2 regions of the Agromyces silvae genome follow, and region 2 is predicted to be linked to the other one. Evidence: predicted binding sites of a transcription regulator. Region 2 holds the regulator's gene; the other holds the start of a gene.

Region 1 (14,284 bases), 940 kb from region 2:
GCCACGCCGGTCGCGCCCTGCGCGAGGGCGGCGGTCTCACCCGGGAGCGGCTGCGCGGCGGCATCGAGTTGCGCGAGCCCTGTCGCGAGCTCGGCCGCGCCCGCGTCGAGCGACGCGAGCCCGGCGCTCAGCTGGTCGGCACCGCCGACGAGCTGCGCGGCGCCGGTCGACAGCTGGTCGGCTCCCGACGCGAGCGAGGATGCCCCGGCGCTCGCCTGCCCGATCTGCTCGTTGATCGTCGTGAACCCGTCGTAGACCTGCACGAGGTACTGCGCGATGAGCTGCCGGTTCAGCGCCGCCGTCGCAGCGGTCGTGACGGCCTGGGTGAGCGCCGGATCGAGGAACGCCGACGACGGCGTCGTCGCCACCTCGATCGTCGCGGGGCGCGCGTCGGCGGCGGGCCCGGCGATCGAGGTCGCGGCCGCGGAGAACGACGCCGGGATCGTCACGACCGCGGCGTACCGGCCCGAGGAGAGGCCGGCGTCGGCCTCGTCGGCGTTCGTGAGGATCCACGTGAAATCGGCGCTGTCGGTGGTGTCAGCGCTGTCGGCGCTGCCGTCGCTGCCGTCCGGCGACGGCACGGGGGTCGCGGTGGCGGGCGCGCTCGTCGCCGGCGCATCGCCCGCCGGCTGGCCGCCGACGCCCGCGGCTGCGGTGTCGCTGCCTGTACCGGCGCTCGCGCCCGACCCGGACGCCGGTGTCGCCGCGGATGTCTCGCCGCTCGCCCCTGCGATCAACGCGGCCGCGAACTGGCGCCCCAGCGGGATCGTCTGATCGTTCACGGTCACCGGCTCATCCTCGTTCACGATCGCCGCGGTGACCCGGTCCAGCTGCTGGGTCGGCGCCCCGAGCGACGCGATGAGCAGACCACCGATGAGCAGCGGCAGCGCCGCGAGCCCGACGACCGACGCCGGCCCGAACCGTTCCGCGCCGGCGCTCGCCGAGAACCCGCCCGCCCGCGTCATGTGCCCATCCCCGACGCCGATCCACCCGGCCGCTGCGCAGCACCCGACCGACGATCCGAGCCATCGGGTCGTGCGCGCTCCTCATCGGGCTCCCGCGTGCCGTGCAGGCCTGACGGCGTTCCGAGGTCGCCATCCGGCTCGGCCTCGGCCGCGAACACGCCATCCGACCGCGCCGCGAGGCCGGGCGTGCGCGCATCCTCCGCGTCAGCCGCTCCGAGCGCGACCCGGTGCACCCGCATGCCCTCCGGAGTGAGTCCCGCGGCCCCGCCGCCGCTCGCCACGACGACGGTGAGCGGCGCGCGTCCATCGTGGCGGCTCCGGCGCGAGGCATCCGTCAGCACCGCTCGCAGGTCGTCACGCGACGCGGCGTCGGCGAGGCGGTCGACGCCGTCGAGCATGACGAGCTCGGGCCGATGCGCGAGTGCGTCGCGCAGCCGGTCGACGGCCTCGCCGTCGCCGTCGGTGCCGAGGTCGACGTAGGCGGACCGCCGCCGCAGGGTCCCGCCGCGCGGCGGCACGGCGAGCCCGGCGAGCTTCGCGCGGCCCTCGCTCACCGGCGCGCGGCCGCCGAGGGCGAGCAGCACCGCGCTGCGTTCGGCGGCTGAACCGCCGGACACGACAAGGGCCTCGCCGGCGGCCACCATCGCGTCGATCGGGGCGATGCCAGGCGTCGCAGCCACGCGCACGCGCTCCACGGCGATCGCGCTCCCTGCCGCGCCCGCCGGCCACCCCTCGAGCGCGAGCTCGGCCGCGAGTCCCTCGCCCTCGACATCGAACCGCGGCAGCACCCGGTCGAGCGCGCGCGGCATCCACCACGCACGCTCGCCGAACATGACGAGCACCGCGGGGATCAGCGACATCCGAACCAGGAACGCGTCGATCGCGACGCCCACCGCGAGCCCGAACGCGATGGGCTGAATCGAGGCGTCGCCCTCGGGCACGAATGCGACGAACACGGCGAACATGATGATCGCGGCCGCGGTGACGACGCGCGCCGAGGCGACGAAGCCGTGCCGCACGGCGCCTGCGGCGCCCACCTCGTCGCCGTGGTGCACGAACTCCTCGCGCATGCGCGTGACGAGGAACACCTCGTAGTCCATCGCGAGCCCGAAGAGCACGCCCATGAGGATGATCGGCATGAAGCTGATCACGGTGCCGACGTCGGCGACGTTCAGCGCGTCCGCGAAGACGCCGTCGACGAACACGAGGCTCGTCAGCCCGAACGCCGCGGCGATCGACAGTGCGTAGCCGAGCGCGGCGGTCACGGGCACGACGATCGACCGGAACACCATGGCGAGCAGCACCAGCGAGAGCCCGACGACGAGGACGCCGAACGGCAGCAGCGCGCCGGCGAGCCGGTCGGAGATGTCGATGCCCGCGGCCGTGTACCCGGTCACCGAGAGATCCACAGCGTACTCGGCCTCGAGCGCGTCGTGCATCGACCGGATCTCGCCGACGAGATCCTTGGTCGCCTCCGAGTCGGGCCCGCCCTCGGGGATGACCTGGACGACGCCGGTGTCGCCGGTCTCGTTGGGCGTCGCGAGGGGCACGGATGCCACGCCGGGCACCGCAGCGAGCTCGGTGGCGAGGTCGTCCATGAGTCCGACGGGATCCGTGCTCTGGATGATCTGCCCGGTGACGAGCAGCGGCCCGTTGAACCCGGGCCCGAAGTGCTCGGAGACGAGGTCATAGGTCACGCGACCCGGCGCGTCCTCCTCGAGCGAGCCCGCATCTGGCAGCGCGAGCCGCAGACCCGCGGCCGGCACGGCCGCGAGCGCGAGCAGGCCGACGATGCCGATGACGGTCACGATCGGCCAGCGCGTCACGCCGCGCACCCACCCGGTGAAGAACCGGGACGGGGGAGGTGCGGCCGGTTCCGGCGCCTCGTCAGAGACATCCGCGCGCGCCGCCGGCCGGAACCGCTTCGCCACGACCCGCCACCTCGCGAACCCCAGCAGCGCGGGCGTGAGCGTGATCGACACCGCGACCGCGACGGCCACCGCGAACGCGGCCGCGACGCCCATGGTCGTGAGGAACGGGATGCCCGCGACGGTGAGCCCGACGAGCGCGATGATCACGGTCGTCGCGGCGAACACCACGGCCGACCCCGACGTGGCGACGGCGCGCGCGGCGGATTCCTCGGGCGGCACGCCGGCCTTCAGCTGATCCTGATGCCTCGAGATGATGAACAGGGCGTAGTCGATGCCGACCGCGAGGCCGAGCATGAGCGCGAGCAGCGGGGTCGTCGAGGTCACGGTCACGAAGCGCGTGGCGATCAGCACGACGCCGAGCGAGACACCCACGCCGAGGAGCGCCGTGATGAGCGGCATGCCCGCGGCGACCAGCGACCGGAAGGTGAGGAGGAGCACCACGAGCGCGACGGCGATGCCGATGAGCTCGGTCACGCTGATGCCGGTCGCGGTCTGCGAGAAGAGCTGCCCGCCGACCGCGACCTGCGAGCCCGCGGGCAGCGTGTCCGCGAGGTCGGCTCCGGCCTGCTGCAGGGCGTCGGCCGTCTCGGGTGTGACCGACGATGTGCCGACGGTGAGCTGGATGGGCACGAGCGCGGCGAGTCCGTCGGGGCTGAGGTTGGCGCTCCCGGGCTCGGCGTACGGCGACGAGACCTGCGCAACCTGGGGGAGGGTCGAGATGTCGTCGATCGCCTGTTCGATCGCGGCCTCGAAGGCCGGATCGGTCGCATCGCCGCCCGTCGGTGCGACCGCGACGAGCTGGGCGGATGCCCCGCTGAGCTGCGGGAACGTGCGCGCGAGTGCGTCGAGCGCGTCCTGCGATTCGGTGCCCGGGATGCGATACGTGTTGTCGGTGCCCGTACCGATCGCGGCGGCGCCGGCGACGAGCACGGCGAGCACAGCGACCCAGAGCCCCATCACGAGCCAGCGGGCCCGGAAGGCCCAACGGCCCAGCGAGTAGAGCACCGAGGACATGCTCGACCCCCTTCGGGTCGCCGTCGTCCCTCAGCCTCCGCACTCGAGCCCGGGACTGCCCCTCAGGCTAGGACCGCGGCGGAGCGGTACGCAAGTAATCCTCGGATTCATGGATCCTTCCCGCGCCGGTGGGATACTGATACTCTACCCGCATGCGAAAGATCATCATGGCAACTGCACTGTCATTCGCGCTCCTGACCGTGGGGGTGCCGACCGCCGCGAGTGCGAGCGATGCAGCGCCGTCACCGTCGGCCGGCTCGTACGACGCCTATTCCGAGGTGGTGTTCGACGACACCATCGAGTGGGCCGACGGTCAGGCGTGGTCGGGCACGTGCAAAGACGGGTACTGGCTCGACAAGCGGGCGGGGACTCCCGGCAAGTCGATGGGTCAGGGGTTCACGGCCACCGGCCAGCTCTATGCCCTGACGCTCGTCGAGTATCCATGGCGGCGAGTCAAAGATGGGTCGAGCGTCAAGGGGTCCGGGGGAGATGTGACGAACATCAGTCCCCTTTTCGACGAGCACTACCTCAAGATCACGATGTCGTGCACGAACGACCCCGCGTACGCCTGGGTGCCGTGATCCGGCGCGCCATTGCCGTGGCGCGGGTGGGTGGATAAGGTAAGGCTCACCTAATATCCTCTGCCCCAGGAGCTTGCCGTGGCCTCGAGCAACATCACCGTCACGCACGCCGAGACCGGCGTGATCACCGCCGAGGTGGTCGAGGCGCGGCGCATCTCACCGCATTTCGTCCGGCTCACGATCGAGGGCGCCGACCTCGCGAATTGGCGCGACCTCGGCTTCGACCAGTGGTTCCGCCTCGCGGTGCCGACGTCGGACGCCACGCGGTTCGACAACCTCGCCGACACGTTCGACACCGCCGGGTACCTCAGGTACCTGACCTTGCCGCGGTCGACGCGGCCGGTGATCCGCAACTACACCGTGCGCGCGTTCCGCGCCGAGTCGCGCGAACTCGACATCGACTTCGTCGTGCACGGCGACGAGGGCGTCGCGGGGCCGTGGGCGGGCGGGCTTCCGCTCGGGGCATCCGTCGGGCTCATCGACCAGGGGTGCGGCTACACGCACACCGACGCCGACCACACGCTGCTCGTGGGCGACGAGAGCGCGTTGCCCGCGGTCGTCGGCATCCTTCGCGACCTGCCACGCGATACGCGCGGCGACGCGATCGTCGAGATCGCGGACCTCGACGACCGCCAGACGGTCGAAGCTCCCGCCGGCGTCGAGGTGCACTGGGTCGTGCGCGAGCCGGGCCGGCGCGTCGGCGAGGCCGCGCTCCAGCACCTCACCGACCTGCCGCCCATCGACGGCACGGTCTCGGCGTTCGCCGCAGGGGAGTCGAAGCTCGCGACCGGCGCACGCCGTCACCTCGTGAACGAGCGCGGCGTGCCGAAGCCGAACATCACCTTCTGCGGGTACTGGCGCGCCCGCTGACAATCACGGCGATCTGCGCGACACGGTCTGGTGGTGTGGCGCGAATGGCCCGTTGGGCTGTGCCGTGGCAGCGTTTTGCGCGACAGGGTCTGGTGGTGTGGCGCGAATCGTCCGGTCGGCTCACGCGAACGCGCGGAGTTTGTCCGGGTTGAGCACGATCCAGATGCGGCCGATGCGGGCTGTGTCGGGTGCCGCGGCGCCGGTCGCGCCGGTCGCCCCGGTCGTCACCGCCCCGCTCACGCCGAACTGCATGACCGCTTCGACGCCGCCGTCGCGGTTCACCACCACGAACCCGAGGCGTCCGTTGACCGCACGCTCCTCGATCGAGACATCCGGTCGCTTGGCGAGGATGCCGAGCAGGAACCGAGCGACGCCCTCGGCGCCCTCGACCGGTCGCCGCGCGGCGCGCACCTTGCCGCCGCCGTCGCTCGTCGACACGACGGCCGGGTCGAGCACCGCGATGAGCGCGGCGAGATCGCCCGCCTCGCAGGCGAGCCGGAACGCGGTGACGAGCCGATCGTGATCGACGGCGGACGCCGGCCGGCTGCGCGCGTCGCGCAGATGCCGCCGCGCCGAGGTCGCCAGCTGCCGGGTCGCCGCGGGCGAACGTTCCACGATCTCCGCGATCTCGGGGAACGGCAGCGCGAACACCTCGTGCAGCACGAACACGACCCGCTCCGCGGGCGTGAGCGCCTCGAGCACGACGAGCAGCGCCATGCTCACCGAGTCGTCGAGCGCGACGCGGTCGAGCGGATCGACCGCGATCGTCGCGCCCGGCCCGACGTCCGTGGGCACGGGCTCGGGCAGCCACGGACCGACGTACCGCTCTTTGCGCACGCGCGCCGAGTCGAGCACATTGAGGCACAGCCGCGACGCGGTGGTCGTGAACCAGGCCGCGGGCCGTTCGACGGCGGCCCGCTGGTCGCCGCTGAGCTGATACCAGCGCACGAACGTCTGCTGCACGATGTCCTCGGCGTCGTTCCAGGAGCCCAGCATGCGGAACGCGAGGTTCATGAGACGCCGGCGCTCGCCGAGGAGCTCGGGCAGCGCCGCGTCGGGCGGCGCGGTGTCGGTCGGCATGGGGCCATCCTCACATCGCCGGCCGCGCGCCGCATCGATCTCGCGCCGCCGCATCACATTTCGGAGCGTTGCGCGGTCGTAGCTGGTGTGAACACACTGTGGAGACGACTGTTCCTCTGGCTGCTCGCCGCGCTGGGCGTGTTCGTGGGCGGCTGGGCGCTCGTCGCACCCCGCGAGTTCTACGACTCGTTCCCGTTCCCGCCGGTCTTCGGCCCGTGGGTGTCGGGCGACGGCCCGTTCAACGAGCACCTGATCCGCGACGTCGGATCGCTCTACCTCGCGCTGGCGGCCGCGAGCGCGGTCGCGGCGCTCATGCGCCGGGCGGATGCCTCGGTCGCGGTCGGCGTCGCCTGGCTGGTGTTCTCCGTGCCCCACCTGGTCTACCACCTCGGGCACCTCGATCATCTCGCGCCGATCGACGCGATCGGGCAGCCGATCTCGCTCGCGGCGTCGCTCGTGCTCGCGATCCCGCTGTGCATCCCGCCGCGGCGCGAGCGCGCGAACCCCGCCACGACCACCGAACGAGAGGAAGCCGCACGATGAAGATCGCCGTCGCAGGAGGGACGGGCGCCGTCGGGCGCCAGGTCGTCGCCAGGGTCGAGGAGCTCGGCCACGAATCCGCCGTGCTGACCCGCTCGTCGGGTGTCGACCTGGTCGCCGGCACCGGGATCGCCGGCGCGCTCGCGGGGGTCGACGTGGTCATCGACGTCGCCTCGGTGCAGACGCAGTCGGCCGAGAAGTCGCGCGAGTTCTTCGGTGCGGTCACCCGCAACCTGCTCGCCGCCGAGGCGACGGCGGGCGTGGGACACCACGTCGCACTCTCGATCGTGGGCACCGATCGTGCGCCCGAGGGCTACTACGCGGGCAAGCAGCTGCAGGAGCAGCTCGTCGGAGCGGGTGCGGTGCCGTGGACGCTGCTCCGCGCGACGCAGTTCTTCGAGTTCGCCCCGCAGATCCTCGGCCAGACGACGTTCGGGCCGCTCGCGCTCGTGCCCAAGATGCGCTCGCAGCCGGTTGCGGCCCGCGAGGTCGCGGTGCGGCTGGTCGAGCTCGCGACGGGGGCACCGGCCGGACGTGTGCGCGACCTGGCGGGTCCGCGCGAGGAGCGCATGGCCGACCTCGCACGCCGCTGGCTCAGGGCGAACGGGCGGAAGACGCGCGTGCTCGAGTTCCCGCTGCCAGGGGCGTTCGGGCGCGCGATGCGAGCGGGGATCCTGCTGCCTGCGCCCGGGAGCGCCGATCTCGGCACGCAGTCGTTCGACGAGTGGCTCGCAGCGGAGGTCACGCCGCAGACGTAGCCTGCGCACCTTCGGACGCCGCAGACGTAACCTGCGCACCGGTGGGCGTCCGCGCGCCGAACGCCGCCGCGAGCACCTGCCGTCGCAGCTCGTTCGCCCGCTCGGCGAACCCGCGCTGCCGCCTGACGTACTCGGCCTTGCCGTCGGCGGTCTCGATGCGCACCGGCTCGCCGCCCCACGGCTCCATGTCGTAGGGCGAGGCCTGCATGTCGAGGTACCGGATGTCGCGCGCGAGCTCGAACGCGTCGAGCAGGAGCTCGCCGGGCACGAGCGGGCCGAGCTTCACCGCCCATTTGTAGACGTCCATGTTCGCGTGCAGGCAGCCGGGTTGCTCGAGCTCGGGCTGTGACTCGCGCGTGGGCGCGAAGCGGTTGCGGGGTGTCGCCTCGGGCGTGAAGAACCGGAACGCGTCGATGTGAGTGCAGCGGAGGTCGTGCGCGTCGACGACCTCGTCGGTCGCGCCCTGGCCGAGCCGCAGCGGCACGGGGTGCCGGTGCGCACGCTGCCGGTACACCATCGCCCACTCGTGCAGTCCGAAGCATCCGAACGATCCGGGCCGCGACACCGTGGACCGCAGGATGCGCTCGACCGCCGTGAGCAGCGGCGCCTTCTCGCGCCGCATCGCGGCCGCGTCGACGGTGAGCGAGCCGGCGGTCGCCCCGGGCGCGTACCAGCGCCAGCCGGCGCGGGGTTCGGTGCCGCCTGGTCCGCCCGTGGCATCCGCCAGCTCGACGCCCGTGCCCGGGTGCCAGCGACGCAGCAGGCTCGGTGAGTACGCGTAGTAGGTGAACAGGAAGTCCTCGATCGGATGCGTCTCGCGGCGCGCGGTGCGCGCGCGATGCCCGGCGGTGAGCGCGTCGGCGCGTGCCGCGTGCGCACGTTCGCGTTCGCGCCATTCGGCGGCGGGCAGGATCGTCACGCGCTCGATCGTAGGCGACGTTCTGATGGCGCGCGCATGGATGGCGCTCAGGAGGCGCCGAGCATCATCCACCGCTCAGGGGCGTCGATGGCCGCGAACCCGAACCGCTCGTAGAGTCCATGCGCGTCGCCCGTCGCGAGCACGATGCGACCCACGCCGAGCGCCCGGATCTCGGTCACCACGTGCCCGACCAGCGCGACGCCCACGCCCTCGCCGCGCACCGACCGGTCGACGTACACGTCGCACAGCCACGCGAACGTGACGCCGTCGGTCACGACGCGCGCGTAGGCGACCTGGTCACCGGATGCCTCGTCGTACGCGCCGTAGTTCCGCGAGCCGTCGATCGCCGCGTCCTGGACCTCGCGGGGCCGGCCGATCGCCCAGTACGCGTCGGTGCTCAGCCAGCGGTGGACGCGTTCGCGATCCAGGTCGGCGGGGTCGGATGAGATGCGGAAGGCGAGGACCATGCGACTATCCTGCCAATCCGTGCGGGGTGTGGGCGCCGGGTCAGGCGGCCGGGTTGGTGGCCTGCCCGTCGAGCCAGAGCCGGTCGGACGCGTCGCTGTGGGTGCCGCCGGTGCCGACGTGCTTCGCCGAGATCCGGTCACCCTTGGTGATGACGTGGACCAGCGCCATCGCATGGCCGTGGCCGAGACCGTAGTCCTCCTTGAGCCAGGCGACGATCGGCGTGGCCTTGGTCGACGAATCGAATCCGCGCTCGCGAGCGAGCTCGATGAACTGGCGCGGGGTGAGGCCGGTCTTGGTCTCGATGTTGTCGAGGTAGGACTGGAAGGACATGACTGCGTGCTCCTGTCGGGGTCTGGGTCGGGGTCGGTGGGTGTCGTGGCTCAGAGCTCGTCGGCGAACTCTTGGATGATCATGTCGGATGCGTGGATGCACAGGATGCGAAGTCGCTGCGTGCCGCCGGCCGTGAAGGCGTGCCAGACGCCTGCGCCGACGGTCGCGGTGTCGCCGGCGACGGCCGTGACCTGCTCATCGCCGATCGTGATGACGGCTTCGCCGTCGAGCACGACCCAGGTCTCGGCGTACGGGTGCCGGTGCAGATCGGGCCCGTCGTCCGGTGCTGCGTCGACGTAGAAGTAGGAGATGCCGGCGCCGTGCTCACGGCCGACGAAGCGGCGGCTGCGGCCGGTTCCGATGCGGATGGATTCCGGCGAGACGATCGCGGTGGTGGCGCTGGTGGTGGTGGCGCTGGAGGTGGCGGTGGACATGCGTTCAGCCTCGGCCACGAGGCATCCGCTCGATAGCATTTCGATGTGGATCGAAACGTCGTCGACTTCCGGCTGGCGCCGGACGACATCTCGGCGATTCGATTCGGCGTCTCGCCGGGCCATGAGCTGTGCCATGCGGTGCGCGTGGTGCTGCGTCCGCCGGAGCATCCGTTGCAGTGGGGCTGGCTGCGTGCGGTACGCGACCGCGTGCCGCGTGACTCGTTCGACCTGCTCGCGCTCGTGATCGGGGCTGAGGGCTACTTCCCGGACTTCTTCACGACCACGCCGACCTGGGACGTGACGCCCGACGATGAGGCCGAGCGGCTGCGCCGCGTGCCACCCGAGCTCATGCGGGCGGACCTCGGCAAGATGATCGATCGCTCGACCGGCGCTCGCCGGGCCGCGATCGTGCGCATGCGCGAGCAGCCAGAGCTGACGCGCGAGCTCATCGCCGACGCCTGGCTCGAGGTGTGGGCGGCGCTGCTCGCGCCGGTCTGGGAGCAGCTGGAACGGATCCTCCGCGCCGACATCGCGGTGCGTTCACGACGGATCGCCGCGCACGGCGTCGCGCAGATGGTGGGCGCGCTGAACCAGGCGGTCGAGTGGCACGGCGACGCGGTGCGGGTCGCGATGCGCACGCACCGGGAGGTGCTCGACTGCCGGGGGAGCGGGCTCGTCCTCGTACCGTCGGTCATGGCCGCTCGCTGCGCGGTGCTGACCGAGCCGCCCGCGCAGCCCACGCTGTTCTACCCCGCCCAAGGCGTGACGGAGACGTGGGCACGCGACTCGGCCGAGGCGGCGCGCGCACTCGCCGCGCTGGTCGGTCCGGCACGGGCCGCGATCCTGCTCGCGGGGCACGAGCCACGCACGACCTCGGAGGTCGCGGCCGACGGCGGCCTCGCGGTGTCGACCGCATCGCACCACCTCACCGTGCTGCGCAACGCCGGGCTGATGCAGAGCACGCGAGACGGGGCCCGCGTGCGGCACGTGCGCACGCCGCTCGGCGAGGCGATGGTGGGCGGCGGGGTGTAGGCGGCGGGGTGTAGGCGGTGGGGTGTAGCTGTAGTGCACAGGGGGAGTGACGGAACGCATGGCGATCGGCGGTCAGAATGGGGGCGGCTCGTGCTCTGACGCTGATGCCGGTGGGGGCGGCGCGGTGCGGATGCCCTCGGGAAGGGTGCGGTACCGCGCACCGGTCAGGGAGGTCCACTCGAGCACGCCGTGCTCGAGGTGCCGAACCGACCAGGCGGTGTCGTGTTTCAGGTGGTGATGGGCCGCACAGAGGTGCGCGAGGTTGTCGTGCGCTGTGCGCCCCTGCTGGCCGGCCCAGTCCTCGGAGTGGTCGAGGTCGCAGCCGATCGCGGGGCGGCCGCACCCCGGGAACCGGCACGTCTGGTCGCGGACCTGGAGCCATTTCCGGAGATCGGCGGGGACGCGGTAGCTGGTGCGGTCTACGTCGAGCACTGCGGATGTGACGGGGTGGGTCAGCAAGCGAGTGAATGATGGGGCCTGGCTCGCGAGCTTCCGAGATGTGTCGGCGTCGATGGGACCGTACCCGTCGAGTGTGCCGGGGTCGTCGGTGCGGCCGATGAGCGTCATCACGGGTACCGTCACGTGCACCGTCGGCCGGATGCCCGTCAGCACTTCGCGAGCGCGCGAGTAGTTGGCTGGGGTGGTGCCGGGTTGTGCGGTGCCGGGTTGTGCGGTGCCGGCTGGCGCAGCGTTGGGTGGCGCAGCGTTGCGTGGCGCAGCGTTGGGTGGCGCGGAGGTGGGTATCGGGTCGTCGGGGTGCGCGGGGTCGGGGTGCGCGGGTTGAGGGAGCGCAGGGTCGGGCGGAAGCCCGTACAACAGGAGATCGCGCGCGAGGTCGGCTCGGAGCTGGTCGAGCCCTCTTTCGGACCCGGGGTCGCGCGGCGACCGATCGGCGCGGTCATGCAGGTGGTCGGAACGGCGCCGCCGGTCGGGAGCAGGCCGCCGGTCGGAATCGGGCCGGCCGTTGGGACCGGTTCGTTGGTCGGAATCGGGCAGGCGGTTGGCGGCCTGACACAGTCGATTCTTGATCAGCAGCGCATCGGCCGCCGGCAGCAAGAGGTGCAACCACGCCATGCCATCCCGTGCAGGGTGTACCTCGACCCGGCGCTCGGCGCGTGCCTTCGCGTGCCTCGCGGCGATCGAGTCGGCCTGCACACGTTCGACGAGCTGCCGAGTGGCCCGCCGCAGTTGGGCCGGGTTCACGGTACGCGCGAGTTCTGCGAGCTGCCCATCGAGTGCCGCGACGAGCTCGGGTTGGCCGGTGAGCGGCTCGATCGCGTCGATGGCCGCTTTCGCCTGCTCGTAGTCCACGTCGCCGCGGCGCATTGCGTCGAGGACAGCCGGCAACTGCCGGCAGAGCACCGCGGCATCCGACGCGAGGCGATCGACCCGTCGCTCGGTCATCTTCAACGCGACGGCGAGCTCGGCGATCGCCGCTCGTCGCGCGAGGTCCCGCGCCGGCGCGCCGTCGAATCGGGCGGACACGAAGGACTCCGTGTGCGCGGCGGCAAACTCGAGTACCCGGAACACATGGGACAGCCGCTGCGCGTCGTGCCTCGCGGCCGTGCGTCGCTGGGCGACCGCCGCCTCGACCAGCAGAGCCAATCCATCATGCGGGGCCGGCGACACCGTCGGGCGCCCGTCGTCGGCGCCAGAGGCGGGTGCGGCTGACGGCGGAGGTTCGGACATACGAAGAGCATAGCAATATGCTCGAACACATGTTCGAACTCGGCCAACCTGTGGAGAACTGCTGACGCGTCTTCGCGGTATCTCGCCCCTCAGGCAAGGCACCAGTCCGGTCACGCCGCAGCGCCGATCTCCGTCGAGCGCCGGATGTGCGAGGTGTCCCGACCGCTGGGCTCCAGCGGTCAGTGATACCGGCCGCTGTACGCGTTGATCGCGGGCTGCCCGCCGAGGTGGGCGTAGAGCACGTTCGAGTCCTTCCCGATCTCGCCGCTCGACACGAGATCGATGAGTCCCGCCATCGACTTGCCCTCGTACACCGGGTCGAGGATCACGCCCTCGAGACGCCCGGTCAGGCGCATCGCCTCGTCCGTCGACTCCACCGGGATGCCGTACTCGTCGCCGGCCCAGCCCTCGAGCACCGTCACCTCGTCGTCGCGGAGGGAGCGCCCGACGCCGATCAGCTCGGCCGTGTTGCGCGCGATGCGCCCGACCTGCTCGCGGGTCTCGTCGAGCTTGGCGGACGCGTCGATGCCGATCACGCGACGCGGGCGTCCGCCGAAGTTCGCCTCCAGGTCGGCGAACCCGGCGATCATGCCGCCGAGCGTCGAGCCGGTGACGGCGCACACCACGATCGTGTCGAAGAACACGCCGAGCTCGCGCTCCTGCGCGGCGACCTCGTGCGCCCAGTTCGCGAAGCCGAGCCCGCCGAGCCGGTGATCCGAGGCGCCCGCCGGGATCGCGTACGGCGTGCCGCCGGCCGCCTCGACGTCGGTGATCGCCTGCCGCCACGATTCCTTGAACCCGATGCCGAACCCGGCGGGCGAGAGGCGCACGTCGGCACCCATGAGCCGTGACAGCAGGATGTTGCCGACCCGGTCGTTGACCGCGTCGGGCCAGTTCACCCAGTGCTCCTGCACGAGCACGGCCTTCATGCCGAGGTGCGCGGCGACCGCGGCCACCTGCCGGGTGTGGTTGGACTGCACGCCGCCGATCGAGACGAGCGTGTCCGCGCCCTGCGCGAGGGCGTCCGGCACGAGGTATTCGAGCTTCCGGACCTTGTTGCCGCCGTAGGCGAGCCCGCTCGCGACATCCTCTCGCTTCATCCAGATGCGCGCCCCACCGAGGTGCGCGCTCAGACGGTCGACCGGATGCACCGGGCTCGGCCCGAACGTCAGTGGGTGGCGTGGGAAATCAGAGATGGGCATGGGCTGGCTCCTGATGCTGGTCGGCAGATTCGGCGGTACGGATGGCTGGGAGGGCGGATGGCTGGGGTCGCGGTGGTCAGGATGGCGGATGTCTCGACGCGGATGCCTCGGACTGCGGATGTCTCGACGCGGATGGTCACGGCGTGGCCGGCGTCTCCTCGAGCTCGAGCAGTCGGCCGAGCGTCGACCAGTTCTCACGCGCGGCGAGCGCGGCCTCGTCGGCGAGGCCGGCCGCGCACAGTTCGACGATGCGCTCATGGTCGGTGACCGACCCGCGGCCCGCGAGCGAGCCGAAGCGGGCGCGTTCGAGGCGGCGCAGTTGCGGGGTGACCTGTTCGAGGAGGGCTGGCAGCAACGGGTTGGCGCTGGCGCGGACGGCCACACCGTGGAAGTCGTCGTCCGCGGCGATCGCGGCGTCCACGTCGCCGGCGTGGAGCGCGGACGAGAACGCGTCGTTGGCCGTGCGCATGG
Region 2 (14,284 bases):
TGCCGCATCGGCTGCTCGACGTGCTCGACGTCACCGACGAGGCATCGGCGGCCGTATATCAGGCCGCGGCGCGCAGCGAGATCGAGCGCATCGAGACGGCCGGCTCCGTCGCGCTCCTCGTCGGCGGCTCCGGTCTGTACGTGTCCGGCGTGATTCACGACTTCCGATTCCCGGGCACCGATCCGGCGATCCGGGCGCGGCTCGAGACCGAGCTCGCGACCCTCGGCGCGGGCGCGCTGCACGCCCGGCTGCGCGAGATCGACCCCGAGACCGCCGCGAGCGCCGATCCGGCGAACGGGCGTCGGCTCGTCCGGGCGCTCGAGGTCATCGAGCTGACCGGCGAGCCCAAGGCGGCACGCCTGCCCGACGAACCGGTGCCGTGGCGCCCGCACCACGTCGTCCATCTCCACAGCGATCGCCCGTCGCTCGTCGAGCGCCTCAACCGGCGAGTCGAGGCCATGTGGGCGACCGGTCTCGTGGACGAGGTCTCCGGCCTACTGCCCGCGGGTCTCGAGCGCGGCGTCACCGCGCGGAGGGCGATCGGCTACGCGCAGGCGCTCGCCCAGCTCGACGGGCGGATGACCCGATCCGAAGCGATCGCGGAGACCCAGCAGCTCACCCGGATCTACGCCCGCCGGCAGGTGAGCTGGTTCAAGCGCTACCCCAGCCAGGTCGTGCTCGACGCCACCGACCCGGCCGCTCGCGCGGGCGAGCTGCGTCGCTTGGCCGCCCTAGACTGATCCGCATGCCATTCGATCTGCGGTTCACCAAGGGGCAGGGCACCGGCAACGACTTCGTGCTGTTCGCCGACCCCGAGGGGGACACCGAGCTCACGCCGTCGCAGATCGCCGCGGTGTGCGACCGGCGGTTCGGGGTCGGCGCCGACGGACTCATTCGCGCGGTGCGGTCGCGCAATCTCGAAGCCGGCGCGTCGGCGATCGCCGAGGCCCGCGACGCGGTGTGGTTCATGGACTACTGGAACGCCGACGGCTCGGTCTCCGAGATGTGCGGCAACGGCATCCGGGTGTTCACGTCGTATCTGCTCGATCAAGGGTTCGTCGAGCTGCCCGCCGGCGGCGAGCTCGCGATCGGCACGCGCGCCGGGGTCCGCCGGGTGAGCCGGTCGGCCGACGGATTCCAGGCCGATCTCGGTGTCTGGCGGCTGTCGGGAGACGACTCGCTGGTGCGCGCCAAGAGCCTGCCGGTCGCCCGTCCCGGCCTCGGCATCGATGTCGGGAACCCGCACGTCGTGGTCGCGCTGGCCGACGACGACGAGCTCGCCGGGCTCGACCTCGGGTACGCGCCCATCCTCGAGCCCGAGCTGCCGGCCGGCGCGAACGTCGAGTTCGTGGTTCCCGCGGATCCGCTCGTCGAAGACGGCATCGGACGCATCCGCATGCGCGTGCACGAACGCGGTTCCGGCGAGACGCTGTCGTGCGGCACCGGTGCGGTGGCCGCGGCGCTCGCGGTGCGGCACTGGGCCGGCGCGGGGGCGCCGAAGGACTGGCGGGTGCAGGTGCCGGGTGGCACGCTCGGCGTTCGCATGTTCGACGCCGCCGATGGCGAGCACGTGGCGCTGTCCGGCCCGGCCGAGCTCGTGTTCGACGGTGTGCTGAGCCTGGCCTGACGACGTCGTTCCCGGCGCGACGGGCGTTCAGCCGCGACGGACCTCGAGCAGCCGGAACCCCTTCGACGTTGCGGCCCGCGTCACCTCGTAGCCATCGGCGAACTCGGTCGCGAGCCAACGCTGGAACGAGTCGGCGCCGAGGTGCTTCTGCACGACGAGCCAGGCGGCGGCGTCCGATTCGAGTCGCGGCAGCCACTCGTGCATGAGGCCGTGCAGCACGGCCTTGCCGACCCGGATCGGCGGATTCGACCAGATCGCGGCGAAGCGCACGTCCTCGGGAACATCGGCGGCCAGCACGGCGTTCACATTGGTGACGCCGAGGCGCTTGGCGTTGCGTCGCACGAGGTCGAGGGCCCGCTCGTTGACGTCGAGGGCCCAGACCGTGGCATCCGGCGACGCCATCGCCATCGTGAGCGCCATGGGGCCCCAGCCCGCGCCGAGGTCGAGCAGATGCCCCGTCGAGGGTGGCTCGGGCACGGCGTCGAGGAGCGCCTGGGTGCCGGCGTCGACGTGCTGCGGGCTGAACACGGCGGGTGCCGTCACGACCTTCAGGTCGCGGCCAGCGAGACGGACCGCGATCTCGCGAAGCGCCCCAGGCGCGGCCGGGCTCGACGAGAAGTAGTGCTCCTGGGACATAGGGGGAACCTATCGCACAGGAATCAGAAGTAGGGTGGAGACATATGAACGACGCTGAACGAAGCTCCGACGACGCCGTCGAGCGCGTCCTGCGCAGCGCTGACCAGCACGCGGGCGTGGCCCGGTTCGGCGCGAACGAGGCCACCTCGATCCAGAGCGGCGATCCGGATGCCTCGACGTGGACGGATTCCTCGTCGTCGCCGAACGGCGACGGCGAGCAGTACGACCGTGAGGCGCGCGCCGCACTGCGCCGCGTGGGCGGGCTCTCGACCGAGCTCGAGGACGTCACCGAGGTCGAGTACCGGCAGCTCCGGCTCGAGAACGTCGTGCTCATCGGCGTGTACTCCCAGGGCTCGCTCGAAGACGCCGAGAACTCGCTCCGCGAGCTCGCCGCCCTCGCTGAGACGGCGGGAGCGCGCGTGCTCGACGGCGTCCTCCAGCGTCGCCCGCACCCCGACCCGTCGACCTATCTCGGTCGCGGCAAGGTCGAGGAGCTGCGGCACATCGTCGCCGCACTCGGCGCGGACACCGTGGTCGCCGACACCGAGCTGGCACCGAGTCAGCGTCGTGCGCTCGAGGACGCGGTGAAGGTCAAGGTCATCGACCGCACCGCGGTCATCCTCGACATCTTCAGTCAGCACGCGAAGAGCCGCGAGGGCAAGGCGCAGGTCGAGCTCGCGCAGCTCGAGTACCTGCTGCCGCGACTGCGCGGCTGGGGCGAGTCGATGTCGCGGCAGGCCGGTGGTCAGGTCGGCGGCGCGGGTGCCGGCATGGGCTCCCGCGGACCGGGTGAGACGAAGATCGAGCTCGACCGGCGGCGCATCCACTCACGCATGGCGAAGTTGCGGCGTCAGATCGCGGGCATGAAGCCGGCCCGCGAGGCCAAGCGCGCCAACCGGCGACGCAACGCGGTGCCGTCTGTGGCGATCGCCGGGTACACGAACGCCGGCAAGTCGAGCCTGCTCAACCGGATCACGGGTGCCGGCGTCCTCGTCGAGAACGCCCTGTTCGCGACGCTCGATGCGACGGTCCGGCGAAACACGACGCCCGACGGTCGGATCTACACGATCGCCGACACCGTCGGCTTCGTCCGGAATCTCCCGCACCAGCTCGTCGAAGCCTTCCGGTCGACGCTCGAAGAGGTCGGCGACGCCGACCTCATCGTGCACGTCGTCGATGCGGCGCATCCCGATCCGGCGGGCCAGATCGCCACGGTGCGTGACGTGATCGGCGAGGTCGGCGCGCGGGACATCCCCGAGCTGGTCGTCTTCAACAAGGCCGACCTGGTGACGCCCGAGGACCGACTCGTGCTGCGCGGCCTCGAGCCGAACGCGGTGTTCGCGTCCGCCCGCACGGGCGAGGGCGTGCGCGAAGTGCTCGACGCGATCGCGCGGCTGCTGCCCGACCCGTCGGTCGAGGTCGACCTGCTGGTGCCGTACGACCGCGGCGACATCGTCTCGGAGCTGCACGAGACCGGCCGAGTGCTCTCCGTCGAGTACGCCGAGGAGGGCACGCGGATCCGTGCGCTCGCCTCGCCCGAGCACGCGGCACAGCTCGCCGAGTTCACGGCGGCCGACGCGCTCGCGTAGGACGCGTCGACGTCATTCACCGCAATACCCCTCCCGCTGAGCACGAACTCGGCGTATCGTCGCTCGTGATCGACGGCGGCGGGCCGGATGCCCGCCGCGTGGAGCGACCGCCGAGCCCGGCACCCGCCCGCGAGATCCACCCGACCGAGTCCGGCGGGGGAGCGCGGTGTGCCGCGCGGCCTCCGACCGACGCGGCGTGCGGCGGCAGGAGCGAGATGGCAGCGAACGACGGCACGCCCATCTCGTTCGAGCTGTTCCCGCCACGCACCGACGCCGCGGCGCTCGCGCTCGGGCGCACCATCGATCGGCTCGCCGAGGCGCACCCGGCGTTCATCTCGGTGACGTTCGGCGCCGGCGGCTCGTCGCGTGAGCGTTCGCTCACGGTGCTGCGGTACATGCTCGACCAGACCGACGTCGAGCCCATGGCGCACCTGACCTGCGTCGGTTCGTCGCACGCCGAGGCCAATCGGCTCGTTCGGGACTTCCTCGACGCCGGGGTCACGAGCTTTCTCGCGCTCCGCGGCGATCCGCCGCTCGGGGCGGAGGATGACGGCCTCGGCGACCTCGGCAGCGCGGCCGAGCTCGTGCAGCTCATCCACCGCGTGCAGGAGGAGCGAGAGCCGTTCACGCAGGCGGGCATCCCCGGGCTGCCCGGGGCCTCCGAGATCCGCGAGCGGCCCCGACCCGAGCGGGTCGCGGTCGCGGCGTTCCCGACCGGGCATCCGCGATCCCGCGGCCCGCAGCAGGACGTCGACACGCTTCTGGCGAAGGAGATCGCGGGGGCGACGCTCGCGATCACCCAGCTGTTCTGGCACGCCGACGACTACCTGGGATTCGTCGCTCGTGCGAGGTCCGCCGGGGTGAGCATCCCGATCGTGCCCGGCATCATGCCGGTCACCACGCCGAGCCGGCTCGCGCGCCTCACGCAGCTCACCGGGGTCGAACCGCCGGCGCAGCTCGCGATCGACCTCGAGATCGAGCCCGACGCCGACGCCCAGAACGAGATCGGCGTCGCGTATGCCGCACGTCTGGCGGGCGAGGTGCTCGCGGACGCCCCTGGCCTGCATCTGTACACCTTCAACCGACACGAGGCCGTGCTCGGCGTGCTGGACCGGCTCGGTCTCATGCCGTCGTCGCGACCCGCCGAAGAGAGGAATGTGACCAACACATGAGCGAGCCCATTTTCCCGACCGGGACGATCCTCGGTTACCCGCGCATCGGACCGCGCCGCGAGCTCAAGCGCGCGGTGGAGGCGTTCTGGTCGGGCGGCATCGATGCGGTCGAGCTGGAGGCACGCGCCGCCGAGCTTCGGCGTGCGACGCGGGAGCGGCTCGCCGGGCTCGGTCTCCAACGCGGCGGTTCGGCGATCCCGGAGTCGTTCTCGTACTACGACCAGGTGCTCGATGCGGCGCTCGCGGTCGGCGCGGTGCCCGAACGATTCCAGCGCCTCGTCGGCGGCGACGGCGTGGACCTCGCGGGATACTTCACGATCGCTCGCGGCGAGGCGGCCGACGCGCCGCTCGAGATGACGAAGTGGTTCGACTCGAACTACCACTATCTCGTCCCAGAGATCGGACCGCACACGGTGTTCAGCGCGCAGCCCGGGGCGCTGCTCGGCCAGTTCCGTGAGGCGCTGGCCGATGGCTACCTCACGCGTCCCGTGCTGGTCGGGCCGGTGACGCTGCTCGCGCTCGCGAAGCCGACCGAGGACGCGCCCGCGGAGTTCCAGCCGCTCGACCGGCTCGCCGACCTCGTTCCGGTGTACGCCGAGCTGCTGGCGGCGCTCGCCGAGGCGGGCGCGGAATGGGTCCAGCTCGATGAGCCCGCGCTCGTGAGCGAGACCCTCGACGCCCCGCGCGACCGGGTCCTCGAGGCGATCGGGGTCGCGTACGACGCGCTCGGAGCGGCATCGAGCCGTCCCGCGATCTTCGTCGCGGCGCCCTACGGCGGACTCGATGATGCGCTTCCGGCGCTCGCGGCGACGCCGGTCGAGGCGATCGGGTTCGACCTGGTCAGGGGCGATGCGCCCGACCGCCTCGATCCCGCGACGGAGGAGTCGCTCGCCGCCAAGACGCTCGTCGCGGGCGTCGTCGACGGGCACAACATCTGGCGTGGCGATCTCGAGGCCGCGTTCGCACGTGCCGAGGCGCTCCGCGCCTGGTCCGGCAGCGTTGCGGTGTCGAGCTCGACGTCGCTGTTCCACGTCCCGCATGACGTGGCCGACGAGACGAAGCTCGACCCCCGCCTCGTGAGCTGGCTCGCGTTCGCGGATCAGAAGGTCGAACAGGTCGCGACGCTCGCACGCGGCCTCGCCGACGGCCCCGAGGCGATCGCCGCCGAGCTCACCGTGGCTCGTGAGGCGCTCCAGGATCGCGCCGAAGCGCCGGGCGTCCGCGTACCGGCGGTCCGGGCCAGGCTCGGCGCGCTCGCCGACTCGGACTTCTCACGAGCGGGCTACGCGGACCGGGTCGAGGCGCAGTCGGCGCTCGAGCTGCCCGAGCTGCCGACCACGACGATCGGCTCGTTCCCACAGACCACCGAGATCCGCCGGGCCCGGGCACGGCTCACGAAGGGCGAGCTCGACGAGGCCGCGTACCGCGCCGAGATGCGTGCGGAGATCGAACGGGTCATCCGTCTCCAGGAGGAGCTGGGGCTCGACGTGCTCGTCCACGGCGAGCCCGAACGCAACGACATGGTGCAGTACTTCGCCGAACTGCTCGACGGCTTCGCCGTGACCGAGCACGGCTGGGTGCAGTCCTACGGCTCACGGTGTACGCGGCCGTCGATCCTCTGGGGCGACGTCGCCAGGGCGGAGCCCATGACGGTCGCCTGGTCGACGTACGCGCAATCGCTCACCGCCAAGCCGGTGAAGGGCATGCTCACCGGTCCCGTGACGATCCTCGCGTGGTCATTCGTGCGCGACGATCAGCCCCTCGCGGACACCGCGCGACAGGTCGCGCTCGCGCTGCGCGACGAGATCGCCGACCTCGAGGCGGCGGGCATCCGGATCATCCAGGTGGACGAACCCGCGCTGCGCGAGCTGCTTCCGCTGAAGCGCGCCGACCAGCCGGCGTATCTCGACTGGTCGGTCGGCGCGTTCCGGCTCGCCACGGGCGGCGCGGCGGCACCCACACAGGTGCACACGCACCTCTGCTACTCGGAGTTCGGGGTCGTCATCGACGCGATCCGCAACCTCGACGCCGACGTCACCTCGATCGAAGCCGCGCGCAGCCGGATGGAGGTCGTCGACGACCTCGCCGCGAGCGGGTTCGACCACGGCATCGGGCCGGGGGTCTACGACATCCACTCGCCCCGGGTGCCGAGCACCGACGAGGTGCGCTCGATGCTCGAGCGTGCGGTCGGCGCCATTCCGGCGAGCCGGCTCTGGGTCAATCCGGACTGCGGGCTCAAGACCCGCGGGTATGACGAGACGATCGCCTCGCTCGAGCACATCATCGCCGCGACCAAGGCCGTGCGCGCCGGGATCGCGGTCCCCGGCTGAGCGAGTCGCGTCGCGTGCGCGGCCGGGGCATCCGGCGATCGGATGTCCCGGCCGCGGTCCGCCCGCAGGACGCGGCGACCGGGCGCGGCGGTCGCGACTCACACGTGGCATGCGGTCCACTCGAAGTGACCGCCCAGGTGCGCCGCCTAGCCTGAGAGGCATGCGATTGGCCGTCACCGAGACCGGGTACGGGCCCCGCACCGCGATCCTCATCCACGGCATCATGTCGGACTCGCGGGCGTGGCACCGGGTCACCGCCGAGCTCGAGTCGCACGGCTTCCGGGTCATCGCGGTCGACCTCGCGGGCCACGGCCGGAGCCCGCGGGCCGACCGCTATTCGCCGGCCGCGTGGGCCGACGACGTGGTCGAGACGCTGACACCGCTGCTCGACGGCCCGCCCGACGTGGTCATGGGCCACTCGCTCGGCGGGCTCGTCGCGAGCCTCGTCGCCGACCGCATGGCGCCCCGCGCCGCGATCTACATCGACCCCGCGTTCTCGTTCCCCACGGGGCTGCGCGGGCTCGCGTTCAAGCTCTTCTTCGCGCTCGCCCCGCGCCCGCGCAGGTCGGCGCTCGTCAAGATGAACCCCAAGTGGCACGCCGAAGACGTCGAGATCGAGCTCGCCACGCTGCGCGACTGGGACAAGCGCACGATCCTCGGCTTCAGCGACACCCGGCGGCTCGTCCCACCGGTGTCGCTCGTGGCGCCGACCCTCGTCGTGCTGGCCGAGAAGAGCCTGCTCATCACCGAACAGATCGCCGGGCGGCTGCGGCGGCAGGGTATGACCGTGCAGACGATCGAGGGCACCGGGCACACGGTCTTCCGCGACGACCATGCCGGGTTCATGTCCGCCGTGCTCGAGTGGCTGCGCAGCGTGCCGGCGCCGTTGCAGCCGGTGTCGCTGCAGCCGGTGTCGATGCGTGCCGGGCGCACGTCGCCCGCGACGCGCAGCTGAGCCGCCGTCGCTGAGCGCGCCGGCCCGCGCTCAGACCGCCCGCAGCACCGCCACGACCTTGCCGAGCACCTCGGCCGCGTCGCCGAGGATCGGCTCGAACGCACTGTTGCGCGGCAGCAGCCAGGTGTGCCCGTCGCGCTGCCGGAACACCTTCACGGTCGCTTCGCCGTCGAGCATCGCGGCGACGATCTCGCCGTTCTCCGCGTCCTTCTGGGATCGGATGACGACCCAGTCGCCGTCGCAGATCGCGGCGTCGATCATCGAGTCGCCGACGACCTTGAGCATGAAGAGCTCACCCTTGCCGACGAGCTGGCGGGGGAGCGGGAACACCTCGTCGATCTGCTGATCCGCCATGATCGGCACGCCCGCGGCGATCCGACCGACGAGGGGGACCATCGCCGCATCGTTGATCGGGATCGGCTCGCTGGACGAGGCGCGGGTCTCGCTCCCGGGCAGCTCGATGAGCACTTCGAGCGCGCGCGGCCGGTTGGGGTCGCGGCGCAGGTACCCGGCGAGCTCGAGCTGATTGAGCTGATGCGTGACGCTCGAGAGCGAGGAGAGGCCCACGCCGTCGCCGATCTCGCGCATGCTCGGCGGGTAGCCGCGGTCGGCGACCGACTGCTGGATGACCTCGAGGATGGCGGTCTGCTTGGGCGTGAGCGCCTTGCTACGGCGCCGTCGCGAGCCGGACTCCGGCGTTCGGTCGATGTCGGTGCTCACGGTCTCGCCCCTCGTTGCGGTCGCCTCGCGACCGGATGTCGGTGGTGTCTGATCGACTGTTCTCGGACATTCGAAACTGTATCTGCCCGGCGGGCACGCATCAAACATATGTTCGAGCGTGTCGCGCCTGTTCTCGCACATTCACGGGCGCAGGCCGAGGCAGAAGAAATGGAGAGACACCTTGCGCGGGCGCTCATTCGAAGATACATTCGGAACAGAGCTTCGCATCCGCCGCTCCCGGCCGAGCGGCGGATGCGGCTCGGAATCGGAATCGGTCGCGGCAACGTCAGGAGGAACCATGAGCGAGTCGAACACGATCGACGCCCACGGCGGCTTCGGGGCGAACGTCGGCGCCGGTGCACCCGCCCCTCGGACGCGGCTGCGGATCACGCGTCGCGGCCGGGTCGTGTTGACGACGCTCGCGGCACTGCCGGTCGCCATCGTGGCCTCGGTGTCGGTGCTCGGCGCGGGCATGGCGGCCGCCGACGGAGGTGGGGTGCCGGTCGCCCCGCTCGAGGTCGTGACCGTCGGCCACGGCGACACGCTGTGGGAACTGGCGGAGTCGATCGCGCCCGATGAAGACCCCCGCGAGGTCATCGCCGACATCGTGCGCCTCAACGGGCTCGACGGCGCGGTGGTGCAGCCCGGTCAGCAGCTCGCCCTGCCCGCCGTGCGCTGAGCCGCGGGCTGCGCTGCGCACGCGTGCTGTGCACGTGAAGGCGCCTGCGCGAGGGCTGCCGTCGCCGTGGATAGCATGATCTGGTGACCAGTCTCGAGGATCTCCCCATCAGAGACGACCTCCGTGGCAAGGCACCGTACGGTGCGCCGCAGCAGGCCGTTCCCGTTGCGTTGAACGTCAACGAGAACACGCATCCGATTCCGGAGGCCGTGGCACACGACATCGTCGCGCGCGTCGCGGCGGCGATCCTCGGGTTGAACCGCTATCCCGATCGTGAGTTCACCCAGCTGCGCGCGGCACTGGCCGGGTACCTCGGTCACGGGCTCGAGCCGCGGCAGATCTGGGCCGCGAACGGGTCGAACGAGGTGCTGCAGCACATCCTGCAGGCGTTCGGCGGCCCGGGGCGCACCGCGCTGGGGTTCGCGCCGACCTACTCGATGTACGCGCTGCTCGCGGCCGGGACCGGCACCGCGTGGGTCACCGGCGGGCGCGACGCCGACTACGAGCTGAGCCCCGAGACCGCGGTCGCGGCCGTCCGCGAGCACGATCCCGACGTGGTCCTGCTGTGCGCCCCGAACAATCCGACCGGGACCCCCCTCTCGCTCGACACCGTCGAGGCCGTCGCCGACGCGGCACGCGGCATCGTGGTCGTCGACGAGGCGTATTTCGAGTTCGCCGACCCGGGCACGCCCAGTGCGCTCACGTTGCTCGAGGGCCGGCCGAGACTGCTCGTCTCACGCACGATGAGCAAGGCGTTCGCCTTCGCGGGCGCACGGGTCGGCTACCTCGCCGGAGATCCCGCCACCATCGACGCACTACGCCTGGTGCGCCTGCCGTACCACCTGTCCGCGCTCACCCAGGCGGCAGCGCTCGGTGCGCTCGCGCACGCCGACCAGATGCTCGCGATGGTCGACGAGATCCGTCTCCAGCGGGAGCGCATCTCGAACGAGCTCGAACGACTCGGATTCCGCGCCTATCGGAGCGGCTCGAACTTCGTGCTCTTCGACGGCGTCGACGACCCGCACGCGGTGTTCGAGGGACTGCTCGAACGGGGCATCCTGATTCGCGAGATCGGGCTGCCGGGCAGCCTCAGGGTGACGGCCGGCACCGAGACCGAGACAACCGCGTTCCTCGAAGCCATCGCGCCGTTCGCGCCCCGGTCGGCCCAATAGGATTGAGCGTATGACCTCCCCGAACGCAGGCCGTACCGCGCGCGTGCAGCGCGAGACGAGCGAGTCGAGCATCGACCTGTCGATCGACCTCGACGGCACCGGCACGAGCGACATCGAGACGGGCGTGCCGTTCTACGACCACCTGCTCACCGCGTTCGCCAAGCACTCGCTGAGCGACCTCACGGTCCGCGCGTCCGGGGATGTCGAGATCGACGTGCACCACACCGTGGAAGATGTCGGCATCGCGCTCGGCGCGGCGATCAAGCAGGCGCTCGGCGACAAGTCGGGCATCTCGCGGTACGGGGACGCGCTGGTCCCGCTCGACGACGCACTCGCGCAGGCCGTCGTCGACATCTCGGGGCGCCCCTACCTCGTGCACTCGGGCGAGCCGGCCGGCTTCGAGTACCACCTCATCGGCGGTCACTTCACGGGCTCCATGGTGCGCCACGTGTTCGAGGCCATCACCTTCAACGCCGCGCTCACCGTGCACCTCACCCTGCTCGGCGGCCGTGACCCGCACCACATCGCGGAGGCCGAGTTCAAGGCGTTCGCGCGCGCGTTCCGCCAGGCCAAGGCACTCGACCCGCTCGTCATCGGCGTCCCGTCGACGAAGGGTGCGCTGTGAGCGCGAGCCCTCGGGTCGTCGTGCTCGACTACGGGTCGGGCAATGTGCACTCGGCCGCCAAGGCCCTCGAGCGCGCGGGCGCCGAGGTCGAGCTGACCGCGGACCGTCGCGCGGTGCTGGAGGCCGACGGCCTGCTCGTGCCAGGGGTCGGCGCGTTCGACGCCGTGATGCGCCAGCTGCGTGCGGTCCGCGGTGATGAGCTGATCGACCGCAGGCTGGCCGGCGGCCGGCCCGTGCTCGGCATCTGCGTGGGCATGCAGATCCTCTTCGAGCGCGGCGTCGAACGCGGTGTCGACACCGAGGGGCTCGGCGAATGGCCGGGCGCCGTGACCGAGTTGCCGGCCGACGTGCTGCCGCACATGGGCTGGAACACGGTGGAGCCCGACGACGGGAGCGTGTTGTTCCGCGGGCTCGAAGACGAGCGGTTCTATTTCGTCCACTCGTTCGCCGCGCAAGAATGGACGCTCGAGACGCAGCCGCCGTTCCCGAAACCGAAGCTGACCTGGGCCGATCACGGCGGCCGGTTCCTCGCCGCGGTCGAGAACGGACCGTTGTCGGCGACGCAGTTCCACCCCGAGAAGTCGGCCGAGGCCGGCATCGCGTTGCTCGGCAATTGGCTCCGCTCGCTGCGCTGAGCCGTCACGTACAGATGGGGCACGTCGCACGTCGCTAGGATGCTGTGACTGTGCCGAACGCCGCGAACGCGGCTCCACAATTCGAGGACAGTGATGAGTGAGTTCAACAAGACCCCGCGGCTGGTGCTGCTTCCGGCCGTCGATGTCGCGGGCGGCAAAGCCGTTCGCCTGACGAAGGGCGAGGCGGGCACCGAGACGAACTACGGCGACCCGGTGGACGCCGCCGTGGACTGGGCCGATCAGGGCGCGGACTGGATCCACCTGGTCGATCTCGACGCCGCGTTCGGGCGGGGCTCGAACACCGGGATCTTGAAGAAGGTCATCCGCCAGGTCCGCGGTGTGAACGTCGAGCTCTCGGGCGGCATCCGCGACGACGCGTCGCTCGAGCACGCGCTCGCGATCGGCGCGAAGCGCATCAACCTCGGCACGGCGGCGCTCGAGAACCCCGAGTGGGCCGCATCGGTCATCGCGCAGTACGGCGAGGCGATCGCCGTCGGCCTCGACGTGCGGGGCGAGACGCTCGCCGCCCGCGGGTGGACGCAGGACGGGGGCAACCTCTGGCAGGTCATGGACCGGCTCGAGGAGGCCGGCGCGGCGCGCTATGTCGTGACCGACGTCACGAAGGACGGCACCCTCCAGGGTCCGAACCTCGACCTCCTGCGCCGGATCATGGACCGCACCCACCGGCCGGTCGTGGCCTCGGGTGGCATCTCCAGCCTCGACGACATCGCGGCGCTCCGCGAGCTGGTGCCGATGGGTCTCGAAGGCTCGATCGTCGGCAAAGCCCTCTACGCCGGTGCGTTCACGCTGGCCGAGGCGCTGGATGTCGCCGGCTACTGACCCCGGCTCGTCAGATCCCGGCCGGCCTCTCGCCGACTCCGCGGGGCAGCCCTGGGCCGGCAGGTCGTTCCAGGCCAACCCGCACGCGGCCGACGACGGCCGGATGCCGGCCGACCTCGCTGACGCTCTCGAGCGCTTCCGGGCGGGAGAGGCCGGGCAGTCCGAGGTCGTCCACGCGTTCGCGGGCGCGCGTCTGCTGATCCCGCTCGTCGCCGAGCTCGGCGCCGGCGCGGACGATGCCGGCGATGCACCGGGCGCGCACGGGCTCCGGGTGGACAAGAGCCAGGAGCTCTCGATCGTGACGGTCGCGGGACCCGACGGGCGCAAGGTCCTGCCGGTGTTCGGCTCGGTCGAGGCGATGGGCCGTTGGAACCCGCTCGCGCGGCCCGTACCGGCCGACGGCGTGCGCGTGGCGCTCGCCGCGGCCGATGACGGCACCGATCTCGTGGTGCTCGACCCCGGGTCGCCGACCGAGTTCGTGCTGCGCCGGCCGGCGGTCTGGGCCGTCGCACGGTCGCATCCGTGGCAGCCGCCGTTCGAGGCGGCCGAGGTCGCCGCCGCCTTCGAACGCTCGATCGGGTCGGAACTCGCGGTGCTCGGCGTCGAACTGCTCGCGGGCGACCCGTACGCGCGACTCGCGGGCCCCGAGCTCGTCGTGCGACTGACCCTCGTTGCGGGGCTCACCCGCACCGAGCTCGATGCGACGACCGCGCGGCTCGCTCGGCGCTGGGCTGAAGACGATCGCATCGCGACCGGGGTCGACTCGCTCGTCGTCAAGCTCGTCGGTGGAGCCGCGGCATAGCGCGGTGCGCCGCGGGACGGCCGTGCCGTCCGCCGTTGACGCGCGCCGCCAGCGGGCGGATGATCGTGTCAGCGCGCCCGGTGCGCGTGAAACGCGAGGTGCGACATGCTCGAGCAACCGCGGACCCGGGGGACGGGACCCGGAGCGGGTGGCCGGTCCGGCGACGGTGATCGGCCCGATGAGTACACCGAGGTGCTGCGCGTCGCGGCTCGGCGGGCGAGCGAGTGGCTCGGTGAGGTGCGGGAGCGGCCGATCCCGCCCCGGGCGGGCGCCGACCAGGTCGAGCAGGCGCTCGGGCGCGAGCTGCCCGAGCAGGGGATGCCGGCCGTCCAGGTGCTCGAGGAACTCGCCGAGGCCATCGAGCCGGGACTCATCGCCATCAACTCGCCGAGGTTCTACGGCTGGGTGATCGGCGGCACGCAGCCCGCGGCGCTCGGCGCCGACTGGCTGGTCTCGGCATGGGACCAGAACACGGGTCTGCGCACGATCACACCGGGCGCGG

The links. Region 2 encodes LexA, which represses DNA repair genes until DNA is damaged. Its sites were predicted from a motif close to TCGAACANNTGTTCGA; they were not measured.
Region 1: QU602_RS04560 (HNH endonuclease signature motif containing protein) is a predicted target of LexA. The motif match lies at 12,633-12,648, and genes of this name have one in related genera.

Annotation. Positions count from the first base shown of each region.
Region 1 is NZ_CP133018.1:964,914-979,197, forward strand. Features, by position in the region: gene QU602_RS04500 (hypothetical protein) at 1-965, opposite strand, end outside; gene QU602_RS04505 (MMPL family transporter) at 962-3,910, opposite strand; gene QU602_RS04510 (hypothetical protein) at 4,063-4,491, shown strand; gene QU602_RS04515 (siderophore-interacting protein) at 4,570-5,361, shown strand; gene sigJ (RNA polymerase sigma factor SigJ) at 5,482-6,441, opposite strand; gene QU602_RS04525 (hypothetical protein) at 6,529-6,984, shown strand; gene QU602_RS04530 (SDR family oxidoreductase) at 6,981-7,739, shown strand; gene QU602_RS04535 (3-methyladenine DNA glycosylase) at 7,723-8,667, opposite strand; gene QU602_RS04540 (GNAT family N-acetyltransferase) at 8,706-9,125, opposite strand; gene QU602_RS04545 (DUF4287 domain-containing protein) at 9,166-9,456, opposite strand; gene QU602_RS04550 (cupin domain-containing protein) at 9,507-9,890, opposite strand; gene QU602_RS04555 (ArsR/SmtB family transcription factor) at 9,936-10,922, shown strand; gene QU602_RS04560 (HNH endonuclease signature motif containing protein) at 10,995-12,611, opposite strand; gene QU602_RS04565 (1-aminocyclopropane-1-carboxylate deaminase) at 12,791-13,813, opposite strand; gene QU602_RS04570 (GntR family transcriptional regulator) at 13,950-14,284, opposite strand, start outside.
Region 2 is NZ_CP133018.1:1,909,326-1,923,609, forward strand. Features, by position in the region: gene miaA (tRNA (adenosine(37)-N6)-dimethylallyltransferase MiaA) at 1-740, shown strand, start outside; gene dapF (diaminopimelate epimerase) at 746-1,627, shown strand; gene QU602_RS08815 (class I SAM-dependent methyltransferase) at 1,655-2,263, opposite strand; gene hflX (GTPase HflX) at 2,308-3,852, shown strand; gene QU602_RS08825 (methylenetetrahydrofolate reductase) at 4,068-5,024, shown strand; gene metE (5-methyltetrahydropteroyltriglutamate--homocysteine S-methyltransferase) at 5,021-7,354, shown strand; gene QU602_RS08835 (alpha/beta fold hydrolase) at 7,515-8,309, shown strand; gene lexA (transcriptional repressor LexA) at 8,340-9,017, opposite strand; gene QU602_RS08845 (LysM peptidoglycan-binding domain-containing protein) at 9,328-9,708, shown strand; gene QU602_RS08850 (histidinol-phosphate transaminase) at 9,792-10,880, shown strand; gene hisB (imidazoleglycerol-phosphate dehydratase HisB) at 10,891-11,505, shown strand; gene hisH (imidazole glycerol phosphate synthase subunit HisH) at 11,502-12,140, shown strand; gene priA (bifunctional 1-(5-phosphoribosyl)-5-((5-phosphoribosylamino)methylideneamino)imidazole-4-carboxamide isomerase/phosphoribosylanthranilate isomerase PriA) at 12,234-12,980, shown strand; gene QU602_RS08870 (SseB family protein) at 12,964-13,782, shown strand; gene QU602_RS08875 (pyridoxal phosphate-dependent decarboxylase family protein) at 13,888-14,284, shown strand, end outside.